DNA from 2 places in the Variovorax sp. PAMC28562 genome. Region 1 is predicted to be linked to the other one. Evidence: predicted binding sites of a transcription regulator. Region 1 holds the regulator's gene; the other holds the start of a gene.

Region 1 (8,723 bases):
CACGCTGATCACGATCGGGATCATGGTGGACGCCAGCGCCGTGGCGCTCGCAAAGCCGAGATGGATGACGATGAGGAACAACGACAACAGCATCAGGATCGCGAAGGCACTGGCGTTCTGCAAGCCGAGGTGCTGCACGATCAGGTTGGCGAGCCAGCCGGCGGCGCGCGTTTGCAGCAGTGCCGTTCCCACGCTGATGCCGATGGCGAAGAGCACCACGGTGCCCCACGGGAAGCCTTTCTGCGAGGTCTTCCAGTTCATCACGCCCACGCGCGGGAGCAGCATCAACGCGATGGCGGCAATGGTGGTGGAAGCGGTATCGAAGTCGTGCAGCGCTTTTTCAGACGCCCAGAACCCGAGGAGCGTCAGCACGATGGCCAGCAGCTTCCACTCGTTCGCAGTCATCTTGCCGATGGCTTCGAGTTGCTGCCGAATCGTCTCCTTGCCGCCGGCGATCTCCGACATCTCCGGCCGCATCATCCGCGTCATGATGAAGTAGAGCGCAATGGTCAGCAGTGCAGAAAACGGCGCACCGGCAACGAACCATTCGGTCCAGCTGATGGTGGTCTGAAACTGCTTCTGGATAAAGCCGGCCGCCACCATGTTCTGCGCGGCCGCCGTCTTGATGCCGATGTTCCAGATGCTCGCCGTCTGCGCAGCGGTGATGACCAGCAGGCCGGCGAAGCGGCTCCGCTTCTCGACCTTGAAGGCCAGGATGAAGCCCATCATGATCGGCACCAGACATGCGACGCGTGCAGTGGTGCTGGGCACGATGAACGACAGTAAAAAGCCCACGACCATCGCGCCGATGACGATGTGATTGGTGCGTGCATCCACCCGCGACAACACCACCAGCGCGATGCGCCGATCGAGCCCCGTGGCCGTCATGGCCGCGGCGATGAAGCAGGCTGCAGCGACCAGTGCCACCGCGCTGTTCGAGAAGCCGGACAAGGCGAGGTTGAGTGCCGCGCCCGTGCCCATCGCCGCGGTTGCCGCCGTGGCCGACGTCACGGGCTTCGCCGCATCCGGCGTGAAGGCCAGCAAGAACACCATCAACGCGCCGATGACGACCGCGCTCACCGCGTAGTCGAGCGCCTCGGTCATCCAGACGATCACCGCGAAGGCGAGGATGCCCAGCATCATCTGCCCCGCGGCAGGGAGGCCCGTCGCGGCTGGCAGCAAGACGATCGCAACGAGCGCGATGAAGGCGGCGACCAGCCCGGCGCGCTTGACGACATCGCTGCCTGGCGCGACGGCGGGCGCAATCGCAGCTGCGATTACTTGCGCCTCGACTGCGGTGGTCATGCCAACACCGCTTCGAGCGGGCGCCGCAAGGACCGAGGCATCGCGGGTCCGCGACCGAAGCGCACGACGAGGTCGGGCCGCCGGTCGCCCCATCCAAAGGCACGCGCGAGCCCGGGTCGCACGCTCGCGACCTCGACCGGCTGATTCAGCATCGCATTGCGAATCCCCAGGGCGGTCGCCTGCAAGGCAAATCGCTCGTAGCAGCGCCCTGCTTCGATCCAGTGCCTCTTGTCGTTCTTCTCGGTGACGAAGACGGCGATGCCGGCGGAACTGCGCACCTGGCTCGCGTACTTGTCGTTCTCGCGCGCAGGCGTGAAGAAGCGGGCGAAGAGCATTTCGCCGAGCCATCGCGGCACCGTCGGATTGCCGGACGCACCAGAGAACAGTCCGTCGCCGGACCGAACGGCTTCCGTGTCGCCGAAGCGAAGCCATTGCTTGAGTTCAGCGACGAAAGCCGGGTCGTCGATCTGCCGCGTGTTGGCGTCCACGATGTACGCCAGCATTTTTTCTGTCGCGGCTTTGTCGCTGAGGATCACCATCTGAACGCCGTTGCGTGTGCCCGCGCGTTCCAGCAACCCAAGTTCGTCGACCGTCAGCGGGCGGCCGTCGTAGTCGGCGCGCGTGCACTGCCTGTCGAACATCGCCGCATAGAGGTCGGACTGGATCGCCCGGGTCGGCTCGAGCCGCACGCGCAGCGCGTCGCCCTCCATGCCTGCATCGAAGACGACATCGGCTTGCAGGCCATGCGCCGACGCTGCCTGCACCATGTTCTCCGCGGCACACCCGAGCGAGACGAACAGATGGTGATCGTCGGGATCGACGGCCGGGCATCTGCGCGACAGATCCGGAAGAATCGAGATGGACTGCGGCTGGATCGCGAACTTCCAGCACTGCGTGTTGTGGCTCGACGGCGCCAACGTGGCACAGCGGACCAGTTCTTCGAAGAGCGGCCGGCCAGTGGTCGCCTCGGTCGCATCCCGGTGCCAGGTGCTTTGCACCGCATCGGCATAGCTCGCCTCACGGCCATCGAAGGAGCAGGCGTTCAGGAGCACAGCGCCCACGGTCGCAAAGCGCCGTCGCGTGAGGGATGTCAGAGCCGGAGTCATGCGATCAATTTCGCGCTCTCGACCACCACCTTCGGCAACATCGCCATGACGTGCGTACCCTGCCCCTGAGCCGACGTGACTGTGAGGCGGCCGCCGCAGGCCTGAACCCGGTGGCGCATTCCGGCCAGGCCGTAGCGCGACGAAGCCACCTGTTCGATGTCGAACCCGATGCCGTTGTCGAGCACCTCGACCAGGATGTTCTTTCCCGCATCGACCAGGGTGACCGAAACCGTACTGGCGCAGGCGTACTTTCCGATGTTGGTCAGGCACTCCTGCACCAGACGATAGATGGCCAGCTCACTCGCATCGTCGCCGCGGGCCTCTTCGATCGCAGTCGTCACCGCAATCGTCGAACTCAGGCTGAAGTCCCGACACAGGATGGTCAGCGACGACGCCAGGCCCAGGTTGGCCAGCGACGACGGACACAGTCCCTCGACCACCCGGCTCTTCAATGCGATACCGCGACCGAGCATTTCCGCCAGATGCTGAAGGCGCCGATCGATCTCGGGCGACGCTGGGTCGAGACGCGACTTCAGGCACGCCACGTCGAGCTTGGCTGCTGTCAGGATGGCACCCAGTTCGTCGTGCAGTTCGCGGGCGAGCAGCGCGCGCTCCTGCTCGCGGATGCGCTGAAGGTGAGTCGCCAGGTCGCCGAGGTATCGGGCGCGGGACTCCCCTTGGGTCTGGATCGAATTGCGTTCGGGCGTCATCCGGTGGGTTCCTCGATCAATGGCTGAAAAGCGGATGCTCGCGGCGAACCGTGGTTGCCGGCATGCGCTCATCGCAGTCTGCTGCGTGCCGCGTTGCAGGGCTTGATGCAGATCAAGGCTCGGCGACCTTGGCCGAGCAAATGTCAAGAAGCCTCATGTGCGTTGACGCTGCTCTGGCTCGACCCCTCAATGCGACATCAACACAGGCAACGTCATGGATTGCAGAATCGTCCGCGTGACGCCACCGAGCACCCACTCGCGTGCGCGGCTGTGTCCGTAGCAGCCCATCACCAGCAGATCGGCACCGACATCCGCGGCCAGCGACAGCAGCTGCGCACCGGCGTCGCCGTCACCTTGCACGCCGGCCTGCACCGTCGCGGTGACGCCATGCGAATGCAGATAGTCCTGCAGCGAGCGCAGTTGCGACTCTGCCTCGTCGCCGTAGCAAACCGCATGCACGCGCGCCGCGCCGCGCAGCCAGGGCAACGCAGCGGACACCGCACGGGCAGCTTCGCGAGTCTCTTTCCATGCCACCAGCACCGTGCGCCCGACCGGGTCGACCGACCCTGTCGAGATGTAAGGCAACACCAGCGCGGGCCGGCCGCTTTCGACCAGCACGGTGGACACGAACTCGGCAGGCAGCTCGCCGTCGTAAGCGTTGTCGCCATCGCGCTGACCGAGTATCAAAAGGTCGGCATAGAGCGCGCGGCGACCGAAGCCCCAGGGCGCATCGCTCATCGGCTCGGCCCAATGCATGTGCGGCGAGTCGCCACCGGCAGCCATGAAGGTGGCGTACGCCTTGTCGCGCGATTGCTTGTCGAGCGCCAGCATGATTGCCATGGCTTCGGCTGCACCTTCGAGGGCGGAGGGGTAGCGCACCAGCGCAGAGAGCGTGCACGGCATGCCGGTCGCCTGGGCGCCGAAGGTCTCTGCCAGCTTGCGTGCGAGCTCGACGCGCGTGGCGGTGCGGGCTGAACTGTCGAGGTGAACCAGAATAGATTTAGGGGTTGTCATTGCAAATTCCTGAGTTGTCGAGGTATGAAATAGATACGACGTATTTCAGCGGCACCACACATCGATCTGGTGCGCAAGCTCGATCCAGACCGCCTGCACGGAGATGACCAGCAAGGCGACGCCGGCGAGCCGGGTTCCCCATTGCTGGCGCCATGCGCCCAAGCCGATGGCAAAGCGGTGCCAGAGCCAGGGCGCGACGAGCAACGACGCACCGCTGCCGGCCGCGAACAGCACCATGACGAAAGCGCCCTGCAGCGGGCCGTTGGCCAGACTCGCCAGCATGAGCGCGGAATACAGCAGGCCGCACGGCATGGCGACCCATGCAAGACCGGTCGCGAACACGCTGGCGGCAGAGCCCGTCAAGGCGCGCAATCGCTCTGCGAGCAGACGGCCGACCCGTTGCGACCACAGCGGCTGACGCCCGGTCACGGCCAGCACCGCGCCCCAGGCCATCACGACCACGTGGAACAGCATCCAGAGGCCGCGGAGCGCGGAGACATTCACGCTGGCCCACGTCAGGCTTTGCACGGTGGCAGCGGCCAGTGCGCCTGCTGCCGCATAGCCCGCCATCCGGCCGGCCTGGAGCAGCAACGGCGCCATCGGCAATGCAGCGGGCGTGATCGCGATGACGCCATGGCCGGGTCGAACTCCCACCCCACGCACGACACCCGCGCACGCCGCACCGCACATGGCCACGCAATGCGGACCACCCGCCAGTCCCATCAACAGCGCGGATGCGGCCAGTGCGGTTTGCATGATCAATACCGCTGCCGAAAGAGCGTGAGCAGCGCAAGGAACGCGAGCAACGATGGTCGGCGACAGCGGTTCATGGTGCTGCGACTTTGCGTTCGATCATTCGAACGCCACTTGATCTGCATCAACGCGGACACAAAAGCCGAACGGAGAATCGAGCGGAGCAGCGCGGCGCTTTCGCTTGCTTTGTCACGCTGCAAATTTCACCGCACCACCTGCCGCAAAGAGACAGCCGCCATGACACCTCAAACCATCAAAGTCGCATGCTCCAACTGCAACCTGCGCGAACTGTGCATGCCGGTCGGCCTCAACCCGGAAGAGCTGGCGCGCATCGACGACCTGGTGGCGACGCGTCGCAAGGTGAAGCGCCGCGAAACCCTCTTTCGCAATGGCGAGCGTTTCACCTCGCTCTATGCGATTCGGACTGGCGTGTTCAAGACTCGCGTGGCATCGGAGGACGGTCGCGATCAGGTCACGGGTTTCCAGATGGCCGGCGAGATCATCGGACTCGATGGCATCGTGAACGACCATCACACCTGCGACGCGGTGGCACTCGAAGACGCCGAGGTCTGCGTGATGCCGTTCGACCGCATCGAAGAGCTGTCGCGCGAGGTCACTTCACTGCAGCGCCATGTGCACCAGATCATGAGCCGCGAGATCGTGCGCGAGCACGGCGTGATGCTGCTGCTGGGCAGCATGCGTGCCGACGAGCGGTTGGCCGCTTTTCTGCTCAACCTCGTGGAACGCCTGTATGCGCGAGGCTTCTCGAAGTCGGAGCTGATGCTGCGCATGACGCGCGAAGAAATCGGCAGTTACCTCGGGCTCAAGCTGGAAACAGTGAGCCGCACCTTGTCCAAGTTCGTGGAAGACCGCATCGTCGAAGTCGACATGCGGCATGTTCGGATCCTCGACGCCGATGCTTTGCGCAGGATGATCAACCCGACGGTGTGAGGCGCTAGCGCGGCGGCGGCGGCGGCGACGGCATGTCCTGCACCGGCGTCGTGGTGTGGTTGCGGCCCTTTTCGGCCGACACCAGCGCCTTGTCGGCCACCGGCCCAGCCGACTTGCCCGCCAGCGTCCGATTGATTTCCAGGCCCTTCTGGTAATAGTTTTCTTCGACCACCGGGTCTGCCGTGCTGATCGCGATCCAGGCCGATGTCAGGCTGCCGACCACCACCACGGCGGGCAGGCCCAGCACGAGCCAGACCAGCGGGAATTTCCACCACGGTCCGGAGCTTTTGGAAGCAGGGAGAAGCGCGCTCATTTTCAAGTCTCCAGTCGGTTATCGGGGAATGAGGAAGACGGCCTTTTCAGAGACCTGCGAGACACCGTCGGCAGACCGCACGTTGAAGAAAACGGTGTGCGATCCGGGTGGTGCATCTTCTGCAGGCACCTGCAGCCGAACCGCCACCCAGCGCGACTCGGCCGGCCCGACATCGACCGCCTGGCTCGGCGTCGCCACGGCCAGCCCCCGCAGTCCGCTGGCATCGATGCGGTAACGCTGCGAGCGCTCGGTCGCGTTCATGATCTGCAGCCGATAGACGTTCTCGAGCTTGCCGCCATCGGCGATACGTGCAAGCGAGGTACGGTCGCGCACCACGTCGACCTTGAGCGGCACGCGCACCACCAGGCTCGCGAGCAAGCCGACGCACAAGGCCAACAGCACGGCACCATAGATCAGCACGCGCGGGCGAAAAACACGCCGCAGCACCTGCGCCGCGCTCCAGCCACCGGCCAGCCCGTTTTGCGTGGCGTAGCGGATCAGCCCGTGCGGCTGCGCCATGCGGTCCATCACCGTGTTGCACGCGTCGACGCACAAGCCGCAGCCGATGCACTCGTACTGCAGACCCTCGCGGATGTCGATACCGGTCGGGCACACCTGCACGCACAGGCCGCAATCGATGCAGTCGCCCAGGCCCTGGGTGCGTGCGTCCTGTGCCCTGGCATGCACGCCACGCGGTTCACCACGCGGCAGGTCGTAGCTGACGATGAGGGTGTCCTTGTCGAACATCGCGCTCTGAAAGCGCGCATACGGGCACATGTACTTGCAGACCTGCTCGCGCATGAAGCCGGCGTTACCGTAGGTGGCCAGACCGTAGAAGAAGACCCAGAAGACTTCCCACGATCCCATGCGCGTCTGCAGGAACTCCATGCCCAGCTCGCGGATGGGCGTGAAGTAGCCGACGAAGGTAAAGCCCGTCCACATCGCGATGCCGAGCCAGATGAAGTGCTTGAACCATTTCTTGACCAGCTTCTCGGCCGAGAACGACTCGCCGTCGAGCCGCATGCGGGCGATGCGGCTGCCCTCGATGCGTTGCTCGATCCACATGAACATCTCGGTGTAGACCGTCTGCGGGCACGCGTACCCGCACCAGAGCCGTCCGGCCACCGCGGTGAACAAGAACAACGACAGCGCCGACAGCACCAGCAGCCCCGACAGGTAGATCAGGTCTTGCGGATACAAGACCAGCCCGAAGACGTAGAAGCGCCGCGCGACCAGATCGAACAGCAGGGTCTGGCGGTCGCCCCACTGCAACCAGGGCGTGGCGTAGAAGAACAGCTGGGTAACGAACACCATCGCCCAGCGCCAGCGCGCGAACTTGCCGCGCACGCTGCGCGGATAGATCTTCTTGGTCGCTTCATAGAGCCCGCCGGCCTCCTCCGCCACGGGCACGATCGGAATGATCTTGCGGGCTGGAGCAGGCACGGTCATGGCAGTACGACAGGCAATGCAACGGCCTTGTTCGACAGCCCCCACACGTACGAGGCCACCACCTTGATCTGCGCTTCGGTCAGGCGACCTTCCTGGCCGGGCATGACGTTGTGCTTGCCGCCGTTGATCATCGCGACGATGGCGTTTTCGCCGAAGCCGTGCAGCCATATCTCGTCGTTCAGGCGCGGTGCCCCGATGCTCTGGTTGCCAACACCACCGATGCCGTGACAGGCCGCACAGGCGGTGAACTTCGACTTGCCCAGCCCGGCGCGCACCGAGTCGGTCGAGCGACCCGACAGGCTGAGCACGTACTGCGCGACGTTCTTAACGTCGTCCGGCGTGCCGACCGCGGCCGCCATGGGCGGCATCTCGCCGATGCGGCCCTTGGTGACGGTTTCGATGATCTTGTCCGGCGTGCCGCCATGCAGCCAGTCGACGTCCGTCAGATTCGGGAAGCCCTTGCTGCCCCGTGCATCGGACCCGTGGCACTGCGAGCAGTTGTTCATGAAGAGCCGCTCGCCGATGGCCATCGCCTTGGGGTCGCCGGCAATCCGCTCGACCGGCATCGTCTGGAATGCCGCATAAACGGGAACGAGATCCTTGTCGGCCTGGGCAACCTCGGCCTCGTACTGGCTAACGGCACTCCAGCCGAGCTTGCCGTTGAAGCTCCCCAGTCCCGGAAAAAAGGCCAGATAGACGAAGGCGAAGATGATCGTGATGACGAACAGCCCGACCCACCACATCGGCAACGGATTGTTGGCCTCGCGCAGGTCTTCGTCCCAGACGTGGCCAGTGGTGTTGTCGTCGGTCGGCGCGATGCGCCCGCGTGCCGTGATCCACAGCAGCAGACCGCAAGCCAGGATGCTGACGACGGCCGCGACGGCGACATAGTTGGCCCAGAAGCCACTGATGAAATCGTTCATGGCGTGTCTTTCAGTCCTGCTCGAAAGGCAGCTGTGCGGCCTCTTCGAAGCGGCGTGTGTTGCGGCTCGAATAGGTCCACGCGACGATGCCGATGAAGAGCACGAAACAGGCGACGGTCGCAAAAACGCGCAGGGTGGTGATGTCCATGGTCTGCTTCTTTACTTGAGCGCGAGGCCCAGTGACTGGAGGTAGGCGATG
Region 2 (8,723 bases), 1.0 Mb from region 1:
GCGGCCGCTGGCCCATCCAGCCGATACGCTGGCGCAGCGCGCCGACGCTGCGGTCTGTCAGCACAGTGCCGCCGATGACGATGTCGCCGCTGTCGGCCGGCAGCAGGCCAGCCAGCAACGACAACAGCGCCGTCTTGCCGGCACCGCTCTCGCCCACTAAGGCGACGTGTTCGCCCGGTGCGACCCGCAGATTGATGTCGGAAAAAAGTGTCGCCTCGCCGACGTGTGTGAAGTGCAAATGGCGCACGACGACGGACGGCGCGGAATGCGGTGACGATGCCTTGCCGTTGACGCTCGTGGTGCTGGAAGCTGCATTGGCCGCGGTCACCGCATGGATCGCCCGGACCGGCGCAGGATCGGCTGCGAGAGCGCTCATGGATACGACGGCGCCGGGCAACCGCACGGTGCCGTTACCCAACGCCGTGAGCGCCTGCAATGCCACCTCGCCGGCAGCACGGTCGTGCCAAACGGCCGAAAGCTCACGCAGCGGCTCGAAAAACGCTGGCGCCAGCAGCAGCACGAAGAGGCCTTGCCCCAAGCCGAGCGGCCTGCCCCATGTGCCGAAATGGAGTGTGCCCAGCAAGTGGAACCCAACGTAGGCCGCGACCATCGCGACGCCGAGCGCCGAGAAAAGTTCGAGTACCGCCGACGACAGGAACGCGATGCGCAGCACGGCCATCGTGCGGCGGCGCAGCGATTGCGCGGCGTCGCCGAGCCGCTCGGCCGTGCGGTCGACAGCGCCGAGCGCACGCAGCGTGGCAAGGCCGCGCAGCCGGTCGAGCAGGAAGGCGTTCATGCTGCCCATCTCGACCATCTGCGCCTCGCTGGCGGCGCGGGCGCGCCAGCCGACGAGTGCCATGAACACGGGGATCAACGGCGCCGCAACGAGCAACACGAGCGCAGCGACCCAAGAGAGGCTCGCGACCACGACGAGGATCACCAACGGCACGAGCGTGACGCGCAGACGCACCGGCTGATAGCGCACGAGATACGGCATGAGCGCTTCGGCCTGCTCGGCGATCACGCTGGAGGCGGCACCGGAGGCGGGGCGATGGCGGTCGAGCGGTGAGCCGCTTGCCAGCGCCGCCGCGGCCCGTGCACGCAAAATCGACAGATGGGCGCGCGCTTTGCCGAAGAGCTGGCGCGTGCCCCACGCGTCCAGCAGCGCGCGCAGCAGGCCGAGCGCCAAGATGCCGAGCGCCGGCGCAAGCACAGCGGACAGCGCAGGCGACAGCAACTCGGTCCATGACCCGGAATGCGCTGCGATCGCGAGACCTGCGACATCGGTATCGCCTCGATGGCCGACTGTTTGCGACATGCGCTGAACCGCCCAAGCCAGCAACGCCGCCTGAGGCAACCAGAGCAACGCCGCCGCCGCCTGCAACACACCGCCCACGCCGGTCGCCGCGAAGAATCGCAGCGAGGGCGCCGGGGCGGCGGGAGTCGGCGCAGCCGAGGCAGCCGAGGCAGATCCCATCTTCTTCATGTTCTTTTTAGTTTCAGCAATCGCTGAAGGTTTGCACAACATGGCCGGCGCTCGTCGATGCCGCCAGTCCGTGCCGTGAGGTTGCCCGCTGCGCCTGCGAGACGCAACCGTGCCTAGAAGGCCGAATTGATCTGTGTCAAGAAAAGGACCGGAGATCGGCCAGCGCTGCGCGTGGACACCGGCGGTGCCGGCGGTTCGCCCGGCTCAGAGCGAAACGAGGAAGCCGCAGACCAGCAGCCCGGCGAACAGCGCGAGCACGGCGCGCCAGCTCGCGGGGCGCAACTCGATGCGGCGATAGAGAACCCACGCTGCCGCCAGCGAGAGTGCAATGGCCGCGACCATGCCCGCTGCGTCGATCCAGGGGGCGGCAGGTGCCCAATGGCTGACCACCGCGCTGACCAGCAGGATCACCGGAAAGTGAATCAGGAACAGGGAGTACGACATGCGTCCGAGTTGTGCGAGCGGCTGGGCCCACGCCGGACACGCAGACGACTTCAGCCAATGCAAACGCTGCGCTCCCGCTATCGCGAGCGCCGTCGCGAGCGCAATGGCGATGCGGCTGCGCCACTCGAACGCCAATGCCGATACGCCGAGCAACGCCAACAGGAGAAAGCCGGCACGCCATGCTGCCGGACTGCCGTGTTTGTCGGACCGGTCGGCGCAACCGATCCAGAACGTCAACATCCCCAAACCATAGGCGCCGAAAAAGTAAAGCGCCGTCGCGTCGAGTTCAGCGTGGAGATTGAAAAAAACGAGGGAACTCGTGGCGAGGCCGAACACGATCACCACGGCAATCCAATGCGCACGCAACGAACGCGCGACGCTGTTGGATATGTTGCTCATGTCGCCAATGTCCTGCGCGTCTTCGCTGCCGCGACGCCAGTGCCGCTCGACCCATGCCGCCAAGCCAACCGCGGCCAGCGACAGCGCGAACAACTGGAAGTCGATCGCCACGTACCACACACCGGCCGACAAAGCGTCGTAGCCGAGCAGATCCTGCAGCAGCAATCCATGCGCCAGCAGCTGCATCAGGTTGGGTACGCCGGGCACCGCGTCGTCGTGTAGCAAGGGCCTTGCGAAAGCGGCCACGACCACGCTGACGATGAGCGCTGCGAGGTACGGAATGATCAGCCGCAGGTACCGCCGCGCAATACGTTCCAGCGGCCTGCCGGCGTTCAGCTGCCCTGCCGGGGCCATGCTGCCAGCAGTCAGAAAACCGGCAATGACCAGGAACACCTGTACGGCCAGGCGCCCATCGGTCGACAACCAGTGGATGAGCGCAGGCGCCAACGGAAACGCGACTTCGGGCATCGGCCCGTAGCGCGCCAGGTGATGGCCGACGATGACCAGGCACGCCAGTCCCTTGACGGCGTCGAGCAGCGGTATGCGCGCCGCGCGGTCGTCCACCGTCGACACGTCCACCGGGTCCGGCATGTCAGAGCGACAGGCGGGCCCTTGCCTCGGCATATTCGCGCTTGAGCTTTTCGACGAACATGGCGGCCGTGCCGACCTCCGTCACGGCACCGATGCCCTGACCCGAACCCCAGATGTCTTTCCACGCTTTGGCCTTGCTGCCATCGCCGGATGCGAAGTTCATCGTCGTCACATCGCCTTCAGGCAGGTTGGCCGGGTCCATGCCGGCGGCCACGATGCTCGGCGCCAGGTAGTTGCCATGCACGCCGGTGAAAAGGTTCGAATAGACGATGTCGTCGGAGCTGCCGTCGACGATCGCCTGCTTGTATTCGTCGCTGGCACGCGCTTCTTCGGTCGCGATGAAGGCGGTGCCGATGTAGGCGAAGTCAGCCCCCATCGCCTGCGCTGCGAGCACCGCGCCGCCGGTGGCAATGGAGCCCGACAACGCGATCGGGCCGTCGAACCACTGGCGGATTTCCTGGATGAGCGCGAACGGGCTCTTCACGCCCGCATGGCCACCGGCACCTGCGGCCACGGCGATGATGCCGTCTGCGCCCTTCTCGATCGCCTTCTTCGCGAACTTGTTGTTGATGATGTCGTGCAGCACGACGCCGCCGTAGCGGTGGATGGCTTCGTTCACGTCGGTGCGCGCGCCGAGCGAGGTGATGACGATCGGCACCTTGTACTTCACGACCATTTCCATGTCGTGATCGAGCCGGTCGTTGCTCTTGTGGACGATCTGGTTGATGGCGAACGGCGCGGCCGGCTTGTCCGGATTGGCCTTGTTGTAGGCCGCGAGTTCCTCGGTGATTTCGATCAGCCACTCTTCGAGTTGCGCCGCCGGACGCGCGTTCAGCGCCGGCATGGAACCGACCACGCCCGCCTTGCACTGCGCGATGACGAGCTTCGGTGTGCTGATGATGAAAAGCGGCGAGCCGATGATGGGCAGCGGCAGGTTCGCAAGCACAGGTGGCAGTTTCGACATGGTCTGTTGTCTTTTTGAAGTTATTGAATCAGGGTCGGAAAGTCGGGTTCAGAAGTCGAGAGTCAGAAGGACTCGAGCGCCAGCGCGGTCACGCTGTCGGCGCCATCGACGATGCTGTCGCGTACCGCAGGCACCTTGTTCAGGATGTGCTCTGCATAGAAGCGCGCAGTAGCGACCTTGGCCTTCATGAATGCCAGGTCGGTGCCGGCCTTCGCGAGGTCTTCGGCCGCGATGAGCGAGCGCGCCAGTTGCCAGCCCGCCATCAGGTTGCCGGCCAGCATCAGGTACGGCACGCTGCCTGAGAACACCGCGTTGGGCGATGCCTTGGTATTGGTCGCCACGAAGCCGACGACTTCGACAAAGGCTTCGCGCGCGGCCTTCAGGCGCTTCAAGACGGCAGCCGCATCGGCACTGTCGCGCTTGGCGAGTTCAGCTTCGGTCTTCTCGATTTGTGCGGCGATGGCCCTGGCTGTCTGGCCGCCATCGCGCGCCGTCTTGCGGCCGACCAGGTCGTTCGCCTGGATGGCGGTCGTGCCTTCGTAGATCGTCAGGATCTTGGCGTCGCGGTAGTACTGCGCGGCGCCCGTCTCCTCGATGAAGCCCATGCCGCCGTGCACCTGCACGCCAAGCGACGTCACTTCCAGGCTCATCTCGGTGCTGTAGCCCTTGATCAGCGGCACCAGGAATTCGTAGAAGGCGGTGTTCTGCTTGCGCGTGTCGGCATCGGGGTGGTGATGCGCAGCGTCGTAGGCGGCCGCGGCCACGCTGGCCATCGCTCGGCACCCTTCGGTGTACGCACGCATCGTCATCAGCATGCGCTTGACGTCGGGGTGATGAATGATCGGCGCGCTGGCGTTCATCGAGCCATCGACCGGGCGGCTCTGCACGCGGTCTTTGGCGTAGGCCACCGCGTGCTGATAGGCGCGCTCGGCGATGGCGATGCCCTGCATGCCGACGGCATAGCGGGCCGAGTTCATCATGATGAACATGTACTCGAGGCCTCGGTTCTCCTGGCCGACGATATAGCCGACAGCGCCGCCGTGATCGCCGTACTGGAGCACCGCAGTCGGGCTGGCCTTGATGCCGAGCTTGTGTTCGATGCTGACGCAGTGCACGTCGTTGCGTTCGCCGAGCGACCCATCTTTGTTCACCATGAACTTCGGCACGACGAAGAGGCTGATGCCCTTCACGCCTTCGGGCGCACCGACCACGCGTGCCAGCACGAGGTGGACGATGTTCTCGGCCATGTCGTGCTCGCCGTACGTGATGTAGATCTTGGTGCCGAAGACCTTGTACGTGCCGTCGGGTTGCGGCTCGGCACGGCTGCGCACCATCGCCAGATCGCTGCCGGCTTGCGGCTCGGTCAGGTTCATGGTGCCGGTCCACTTCCCGCTGATGAGCTTTTCAAGATAGATCGCATTCAGCGCTTCGGAGCCGGCGGTCAGCAGCGCTTCGGTCGCGCCATCGGAGAGCAGTGGGCACAGCGCGAAGCTCATGTTGGCGGAGTTCAGCATCTCGCCGCAGGCTGCGCCGATGGTTTTCGGCAAGCCCTGACCGCCAAAAGCAAGCGGATGCTGCAGGCCCTGCCAGCCGCCCGCCGCGTACTGCGCAAAGGCTTCCTTGAAGCCCGGCGTGGTCGTGACGACGCCGTCCTTGAACGACGACGGATTGCGGTCGCCCGCCACGTTCAGCGGCGCAATGACGTCCTGGTTGAACCGGGCGCATTCTTCGAGCACGGCCTGCGCCGTCTCCAGGCCGGCGTCTTCGAAGCCGGGCATTTTTGCGATTTCTGCGATGTCGGCCAGATGTTCGATGTCGAACAGCATGTCCTTGATCGGTGCGATGTAGCTCATGTCTTTGTCTCCAGATACAGGAAGGGCATCGCGAACGATGCCCTTGAATGACTTACCCGACGTTGCGCGAACTCAAAGCGCCTTGACCAATTCAGGCACGGCCACGAACAAGTCCGCCACCAGCCCGTAGTCGGCCACCGAGAAGATCGGCGCCTCTTCGTCCTTGTTGATCGCCACGATCACCTTGGAGTCCTTCATGCCGGCCAAGTGCTGGATGGCCCCAGAGATGCCGGCAGCGATGTACAGCTGCGGCGCCACGATCTTGCCGGTCTGGCCCACTTGCCAGTCGTTCGGCGCGTAGCCTGCATCCACGGCAGCCCGGCTGGCTCCCAGGCCCGCATTGAGCTTGTCCGCCAGCGGTGCCATGATCTCCTGGAACTTCTCGGCACTGCCCAGGGCCCGGCCCCCGGAGACGATGATCTTGGCGGCCGTCAGTTCAGGGCGCTCGCTCTTGGTCACTTCCCGGCCGACGAAGGCGCTCTTGCCGCTGTCGGCCACGCCTTCGGCGGTTTCGATCGTGGCACTGCCACCGGTCGCGGCTGCCGCGTCGAAGCCGGTGGTGCGCACGGTGATGACGATGGTCTTGTCGCTCGACTGCACCGTGGCGATCGCATTGCCCGCATAGATCGGCCGCTCGAAGGTGTCCGGCGCATCGACCTTGGTGATGTCGCTGATCTGGGCGACATCCAGCTTGGCGGCGACGCGCGGGGCGACGTTCTTGCCGTTAGCGGTCGACGGGAACAGGATGTGGCTGTAGTTGCCGGCGATCGCGAGGACCTGTGCGGCGACGTTCTCGGCCAGGTTCTCGGCCAGGCTGGCGCTGTCGGCCACGATGACTTTGGCGACGCCCACGATCTGGGCGGCGGCTTTGCCGGCTTCGGCGGCATTGGCACCGGCGACCAGCACATGGACCTCGCCACCGCAGGCGATGGCCGCGGTGACGGTGTTCAGGGTCGCCGGCTTGATGGTGGCGTGGTCGTGTTCGGCAATAACTAATGCGGTCATGTTCAGATCACCTTCGCTTCGTTCTTCAGTTTGTCGACCAGGGCGGCCACGTCGGCCACCTTGATGCCGGCACCGCGCTTGGGCGGTTCCGAGACCTTCAGGGTCTTCAGGCGGGGGGTGACGTCCACACCCAGGTCTTCGGGCTTGAAGACGTCCATCGTCTTCTTCTTGGCCTTCATGATGTTGGGCAGGGTGACGTAGCGCGGCTCGTTCAAGCGCAGGTCGGTCGTGATCACGGCCGGCAGGTTCAGGGTGAGGGTTTCCATGCCGCCGTCGATTTCACGCGAGACGGTGACTTTGTCGGCGGCCAGGTCGACCTTGGAGGCGAAGGTGGCCTGCGGCAGGTCGGCCAGAGCCGCGAGCATCTGGCCGGTCTGGTTGGCATCGTCGTCGATGGCCTGCTTGCCCAGGATGATGAGGTGCGGCTGTTCCTTGTCGACCAACGCCTTCAGGAGCTTGGCGATGGCCAGGGGCTGCAGCTCGGCGGTGGTTTCGACCAGGATGGCACGGTCGGCGCCGATGGCCATGGCGGTGCGCAGGGTTTCCTGGCACTTGACGTCACCGCAGGAGACGGCGATGACCTCGGTGACGATGCCTTTTTCCTTGAGGCGGACCGCTTCTTCGACGGCGATCTCGTCGAAGGGGTTCATGCTCATCTTGACGTTGGCGATGTCCACGCCGCTGCCGTCGGATTTGACGCGGACCTTGACGTTGTAGTCGACGACGCGTTTGACGGGTACCAGAACCTTCATTGGTTTGACTCCATTGGATTTACGAAACCGGTGTGCCGCAGGGCAGCCAAACATTCTAGGCGGCGACCTCTGCGTGGACTGTTCATATCGATCACCCGACCCCACCGTGCAGGTGGGCAGGACACAAAAACGAACGATCGTGCTTTTGTGTGATTATAGGCGAGTGCCGCGTTCGGGCAAAGCACCTGCCGATGGCGCGGTCGGCAAAGATTCGACGCGCACCACGCGCTGCGGAAACGGAATGTCGATATGCGCAACGCGCAGACCTTCAAGCATCGCGATGTTGATGGCGGAGCGCACGTTGTCCTTGCCCTTTTCCGGATCGGCGACCCAGAAGTTGAGGCTGAACTCGAGCCCGTCCGGCGCGAAGGCGACCAGGTAAGCAACAGGTACCGGGTCGCTCAAAACCCGCGCCTGCGCCTTGGCGGCGTCGCACAGAATGTTCTGCACTTGCGCCACATCGCTGTCGTAGCCCACCACGATGTTGGTCGTGATGTTGAACTTCATGTCGGCGATCGACAGGTTCTCGACCCGGCTGGTGATGAGCGTTTCGTTCGGCACGATCGACTCGCGACCATTGCCAGCACGAACCAGTGTGTAGCGCGTCTTGATGTCGGTGATACGGCCTTCGAAACCGTCGACCTTGACGTTGTCGCCGATGCGGATCGAGCGCTCCAGCAAGATGACGAAGCCGCTCACGTAGTTGGCCGCGAGCTTCTGCAAACCGAAGCCCAGGCCGACGCCGACCGCACCGCCCAGCACCGACAGCGCAGTGAGGTCGACCCCGACCGCCGACAACGCGAACAGCAGACCGACCAGCAGCAACGCAGCGCGCACCGCGTTCGATGCCACTTTGCGCATCGACAGATCGGATACCGCCTCGCGCAGGATGCGTTTTTCGATCGTGGCGGAGATCCACAGTGCGATCACCATCACCACGCCGGCCCAGAAGATGCCTTCCAGAATTGTCCGCACGCTGACGTGCGTTTTGCCGAAGTCCAGCGAGATTGCATCGAGTTCGGCCAGCACCGGCGGCAGCAGCCCGACGATCCACAGCACCGCTGCGATCCAGGCGATCCAGGAAATGGTGCGCTCGGCCAGCCGCACCAGCGCCGAAGTCGGGAACACGGCCCGCAGCACCCGCGCGAAAAGCCGGATGGCGACGAGCGACAGGAACACCGGCACGGCGATGCGAAGCACGACCACCGGCAGGAAGCTCGCCGCACCGC

Evidence for each region. Region 1 encodes FNR, which switches genes on or off when oxygen is low (the NO sensors DNR and NnrR bind a similar motif). Its sites were predicted from a motif close to TTGATNNNNATCAA; they were not measured.
Region 2: the regulator FNR is predicted to act here: its motif matches at 1,613-1,626, upstream of cydD (thiol reductant ABC exporter subunit CydD).

What each region holds. Positions count from the first base shown of each region.
Region 1 is NZ_CP060296.1:4,118,410-4,127,132, forward strand. It holds gene H7F36_RS19285 (SLC13 family permease) at 1-1,305, opposite strand, end outside; gene H7F36_RS19290 (Acg family FMN-binding oxidoreductase) at 1,302-2,411, opposite strand; gene H7F36_RS19295 (sensor histidine kinase) at 2,408-3,121, opposite strand; gene H7F36_RS19300 (universal stress protein) at 3,308-4,135, opposite strand; gene H7F36_RS19305 (sulfite exporter TauE/SafE family protein) at 4,181-4,891, opposite strand; gene fnr (fumarate/nitrate reduction transcriptional regulator Fnr) at 5,126-5,839, shown strand; gene H7F36_RS19315 (FixH family protein) at 5,844-6,152, opposite strand; gene ccoG (cytochrome c oxidase accessory protein CcoG) at 6,171-7,601, opposite strand; gene ccoP (cytochrome-c oxidase, cbb3-type subunit III) at 7,598-8,524, opposite strand; gene H7F36_RS19330 (cbb3-type cytochrome oxidase subunit 3) at 8,535-8,672, opposite strand; gene ccoO (cytochrome-c oxidase, cbb3-type subunit II) at 8,684-8,723, opposite strand, start outside.
Region 2 is NZ_CP060296.1:3,080,847-3,089,569, reverse strand. It holds gene cydD (thiol reductant ABC exporter subunit CydD) at 1-1,477, opposite strand, end outside; gene H7F36_RS14530 (acyltransferase family protein) at 1,691-2,920, opposite strand; gene H7F36_RS14525 (NAD(P)H-dependent flavin oxidoreductase) at 2,922-3,884, opposite strand; gene H7F36_RS14520 (acyl-CoA dehydrogenase) at 3,947-5,737, opposite strand; gene H7F36_RS14515 (electron transfer flavoprotein subunit alpha/FixB family protein) at 5,810-6,742, opposite strand; gene H7F36_RS14510 (electron transfer flavoprotein subunit beta/FixA family protein) at 6,745-7,494, opposite strand; gene H7F36_RS14505 (mechanosensitive ion channel family protein) at 7,648-8,723, opposite strand, start outside.